One region of the Pseudomonas sp. TZ252 genome, then DNA from elsewhere that is predicted to be linked to it. Evidence: riboswitches for the same ligand, from Rfam matches in the RefSeq annotation. Region 1 holds a riboswitch; the other holds the start of a gene.

Region 1 (2,466 bases):
GAACAGGGCGAAGGTGCGGGTCTGGCTGCGCGAGTGCGGCCGGTAGGGCGAGCGGCTTTCGAAGTAGCCGGGCGCGGGATGCCAGGGGTCGATGTAGTCGCCGCCGACATCGGTATAGGGCGAGTTGTTGCTCAGGCGGAAGCGGATGCGGTTGTACTCGGCGCCGACCAGGGTGCGGCTGTCGAGGCCGAACAGGGCGTGCTGGAAGGCGAAGGTCTGGCGGTCGCCGATCTGCTCCTGCTCGTGGCTGATGCGCAGGTAGTCCCTGCGCAACAGCTCTTCGCGCGGGACGTCCCATTCGTAGGTTTCGGCGTTGCGCCAGTGGCGGCGGGCCTTGATGTAGTACAGCTGGTTGCTCGCGGTGACGTTGTCGGAAAGGCTCCAGTCGCTGGTCAGGCGGGTCCACTGGTCGTTGTAGCGCTGCACGTCGTTGCGCACGTTGTAGTTCTTCTCGCGCAGGCGCTTGTGGTACTTGCCGCCGACCAGCGGGGTGCCGAAGTCGTTCATCGGCTCCTGGTCGCCATAGTCGTGGGCGAGGGTGAAGGCCAGATCGTCGCTGGCCTGCCAGCGCAGCGCCGCGCTGATGCCCAGGTTGCGCGAGTCGCCACGGTCGATCCAGCCGTGGCTCTGCTGCTGGTTCAGGTTGAGCCGGTAGCTGAGGCTGTCGGTCAGCGAGCCGCCGCTGTCCAGGGCCAACTGGCGGTTGTCGTAGGAGCCGTAGCCGAGGCGCAGGTGGTTGCGGATCTCGCCGGCGAAAGGCTTCTTCGGCACCACGTTGATCACCGCGCCGGTGGCGCCTTCGCCGTACAGCACCGAGGCCGGGCCGCGGATCACGTCGATGCGCTCGACCATCCACGGATCGCTGGGGAAGTTCACCGTGCCCATGCCGGTGTACAGGCGCGTGCCGTCGAACAGTTGCATCACCGACGCATGGCCGCTGAAGCCGCGCGCCGAGAGGCCGGTACCGCCATCTCCGGGGGTGCCGATGAAGCTGATGCCGGGACTGCGGGTAACGGCGGCCTGGACGCTGGGGTTGTTGCGTCGGCGAACTTCCTCGCCGCTGATGCTGCTGGTGCTCGCCGGGGTGTCCAGGGCGCTGAGGCCCAGGCGCGAACCGGCACTGACCGGAGTGGCGAGGTCGATGTGGTCGAGTTCGGCGGGATCCTGGCGAACGCTGACCAACTGGCTGGGCAGGGCGAGGGCGGCTTCCTCGGTTTCGGCGAGGGCGGGCGGTACCAGCAGCAGGCTGGTGGAGAGGCCGAGGGCGAAAGGCTCGGTGCGCAAACGGCTGAAGCGGGGCATGGGCGTTCCATCTCATGACCGGGCAGGACGGAACGCGCAGGAAATCGCAGGCGCGACAGCGCCTCGAACAACCGGCTCGCTCCCGCCCACCGCGGGTGTGCCAACAGGGCGTTGCAGGCCGGTCTCCGGGCTTGCGAGGGTCGTGAAATCCTCGCCTTCCCATGCCGGAGCACAGTGGCCTGAAGAGGATTTCGCTCGCTTACCGTTGCGGGGGCAGCGCCGGACTGATCACCGAAGTGACGCACCGGCTTCCCGTTTCACCTCCTGCGCGGCGGCAGGAGGCACCTGGAACGGGCCGGATGGGAACATCCGCACCGTTTCCAGTCAAGCCTTGAACGATCTGGATTGAATAAAATGTTATACTATAACAATTCGCTTGTGCAGTCTTTCTTCGCCGGACCCCACGCCCTGGCGCAGCTTCCCGGGTCATCACATTTTCTTCACGCCGGCCTGCTATGCTGCCGGCCTTCCTTGGGGAGTAGCCTGCCGTCACCCGTTGACGGCGCGCTGGTCAACATTCTTGGCAACCTGCCATGGCCAGCGCATCCAACCGGATTGGTGAGACCAACGACATTCCTGCGCCGAAGCCGGGCCGCGGGGTCATGTCGTTGACTCATGCCCGGCTGGAGTATCCGCGTGAATCCCGTTTCCCTGATCTTCCTCGCCTTCGCCATGTCCACCGATGCCTTCGCCGCGGCCATCGGCAAGGGCTCCAGCCTGGATCGGCCGCGCCTGTCGGAGGCGCTGCGCACCGGGATAATCTTCGGCGTGATCGAGGCCATCACCCCTCTGGTCGGCTGGCTGCTTGGCCAGGCCGCCAGCCAGTTCGTCGCCGACTGGGATCACTGGATCGCCTTCGTCCTGCTGGTGCTGCTCGGCCTGCACATGATCCACAACGGCCTGCGCGCGGATCATGCGACGGAACAGGAAAAGCCCGGCCAGCATTCGTTCTGGATTCTCGCGGTGACGGCGCTGGCCACCAGCATCGACGCGCTGGCGGTGGGCGTCGGCCTGGCCTTCGTCGACGTCAACATCTTCCTCGCCGCCGGTGCCATCGGCCTGGCCACCATGACCATGGTCACCCTCGGCACCATGCTCGGCCGGGCGCTCGGCGCGGTGACCGGCAAGCGCGCGGAGATGGTCGGCGGGGTGGTGCTGATCCTG
Region 2 (2,466 bases), 1.9 Mb from region 1:
TTTTGCGGGTCGAGGAAGGTCGCGTTGGCGTTCCAGTCCCAGCCCAGCCACTGGCTGCCGAGGACCAGTTCGACGCCACGGATGCGCGCTTCGTCGATGTTGAACGGCACATAAAGCCCCTGACGGGTTGTATAGGTGATCAGCGAGTCGATGTCCGTACGATAGGCATTCACCGCCCAGTGCCCCCAGTCGTGCGTACCGCTGAGACCGACCTCCAGGCTGCGCGAAGTCTCGGCGTCCAGGTCGGGATTGCCGTAGTCGGGGAGGTAGAGTTCGTTGAAGGTCGGCGCCTTGAACGCCGTCCCGTAGCTGACGGTGAAGCGCAGCGCGTCGCTCAGCGCGTAGCCCCAGGCGGCGCTGCCGGTGTCGTGCACGCCGAACTGCTGGTTGTCGTCGCGGCGCAGGCTCAGTTGCCAATCCTGGCGACCGTACCGGCCGAGGTACTGGGCGAACCAGCCTTTGTTCAGCCGCGAGTCGACGCTGAAGGCTTCGCTGCTGCTGATCTCGTCCTTCTGCCAGTCGTAGCCGAGGGTCAGCACATGGCCTTCGGCCAGGGTCAGGTCGTTCTGCCAGGACAGGCTGTCGCGACGGGTATCGAAGCGCGAGTAGAAACGGCCATCCTGATAGGCATCGGCCTTGTCCTCGCTGCGCCCTGCCTGGAGGGTCACCAGCCAGGGATCGAGCGGAGTGAAGCGGGCACGGCCGCCGACCAGGTTCTGCTCGCCGTCGGCGTTGGTATTGAAACCAGAGTTGCCGAGGACCTGGTCATAGTCGTTGTGCGACTTGGCCCTGACCAGGGTGCCGTCGAGTTCCAGGCCATTGTCGAAGCGATAGCCGCCGCGCAGGTTGCCGGACAGGTTGCGGTAGCCGTCTCGGTCTGGCTCATAGCCCGCAGTACCGGCGCGCTTGGTGTTGATCCCCGCCGTATCGAAGCTGCTCACCCCGAGGCTGTACCAGCCGTTGCCGGCGCCGCCGCTGACCCCGGCGCTGCCCTCCAGGGTCTGATGGGTGCCGTAACCGGCGGAGAAGAACGGCTTGGCGCCCTGGCCGTCGCCGCGCCGGGTGAAGATCTGGATCACCCCGCCGATGGCCTCCGAGCCGTACAGGCTGGAACGCGGCCCGCGGACCACCTCGATGCGCTCGATCAGCTCCACCGGCAAGTCCTGGAACGCGGTGAGGCCAGCGCTGGCCGAGCCGACCTTGATGCCGTCGATCAGCACCAGCACATGGTCGGACTCGGTGCCGCGCAGGAACAGCGTGGTGTTCTTGCCGAAACCGCCGTTGTTCGCCAGCGACACGCCGGGTACCTGGCGCAACAGCTCCGGCACGCTGCGCGCCTGGCTGCGCTCGATATCCTCGCGGTCGATGACGCTCACCGCCGCCAGGCTCTGGGAAGCGGTCTGGGCGGTACGGGTGGCGGTCACCACCTGGTCGGCAAGGCTGACCGGTTCGGCCAGGCTCAGGGAAGACGCGCCGCACAGCGCCACGGCTGCCGGGGTCAGGAAAACTCTGTTCATGCTCTGCGCTGCTCCGTCGCTCTCACCCGCGCGACCTGGGTTGAGGCAGACGGAGGACGAAGCGACGGCAGGAGACGTCCGACAGCGCCCTCCGCGATGCCGTGGGTGCGTCAGGCCGGTCTCCGGGCTCGCGAGCGAAGCGCTGGACGCTTCCAGCCGCGCCTTCCCATGCCGGAGCACAGTGGTCATCGAGCGGCTGTCTGATTCGCCTACCGTTGCGGGGGCAGCGCTGGCCTGGTTCCGACGGAACGCACCAGCTTCCCTGTTTCACCCCTTGCGGGGCACCTGTCGCAAGGCGCGCAGCTTAGTGGTTCGGGGCTTGCGCGGTCAATGTGGCCGGCCACCGCAGAACTAGCGCCCGGCTCCGGGGAGCGGGTCCGCGCGCAGCGCCGTCCCGGCCGGAGCATGGCTGCGGCACCACTGCCGCCAGGTGGCCTGCAACTGCACCAGCGCGGCGCCGGCCAGCTCGCCGCGTTCGCTGCCGGCCAGCGGGCTGGCGGCCAGGGCCTTGAGCAGGCGCGCGGTCGGCGGGTCGAGGGCGTGTTCACGCTCAGCCCGCGGGCCATCGCCCAGCAGCGCCAGGCGCAGGCGCCGCAGGTAGCGGTCGCGGGCCTGCGCCAGGGACGCCGGGACCTCCTCCAGGCACTGCCGCAGGTAGAGCAGCTCGTCGCCGAAGTCGAGTCCCATCAGGCCGTCCGACCAGGGCTGGCGGCGCCCCTCCGGCAAACGGTCGTAGCGCTGCGCCAGGCGGATCAGGCGATCCGCGGTGCGCCCGCCGAACCAGGCCTCGGCCTGCGCCGGCGAGCGCAGGGTGAGCCGCGCCAGGTCGCCGAGGGTGGCCTGCAGCATGCGCCGGTAATGGCGTTCGCCCGGCCGCAGGCTGACCAGGTTGAACACCAGCACGGCGAAGGCCACCCCGAGCACCGTCGACAGGGCGTTGTTGAGGAAG

The links. Region 1 has a riboswitch for cobalamin ahead of ACYAF3_RS21735 (TonB-dependent receptor). Riboswitches for the same ligand answer to the same signal wherever they lie in the genome.
Region 2: another riboswitch for cobalamin. It lies ahead of btuB (TonB-dependent vitamin B12 receptor); the one in region 1 lies ahead of ACYAF3_RS21735 (TonB-dependent receptor).

The regions. Positions count from the first base shown of each region.
Region 1 is NZ_CM148566.1:4,685,187-4,687,652, forward strand. It holds gene ACYAF3_RS21735 (TonB-dependent receptor) at 1-1,302, opposite strand, end outside; cobalamin riboswitch at 1,402-1,606, opposite strand; yybP-ykoY riboswitch at 1,764-1,932, shown strand; gene mntP (manganese efflux pump MntP) at 1,939-2,466, shown strand, end outside.
Region 2 is NZ_CM148566.1:154,023-156,488, forward strand. It holds gene btuB (TonB-dependent vitamin B12 receptor) at 1-1,517, opposite strand, end outside; cobalamin riboswitch at 1,614-1,821, opposite strand; gene ACYAF3_RS00735 (FUSC family protein) at 1,869-2,466, opposite strand, start outside.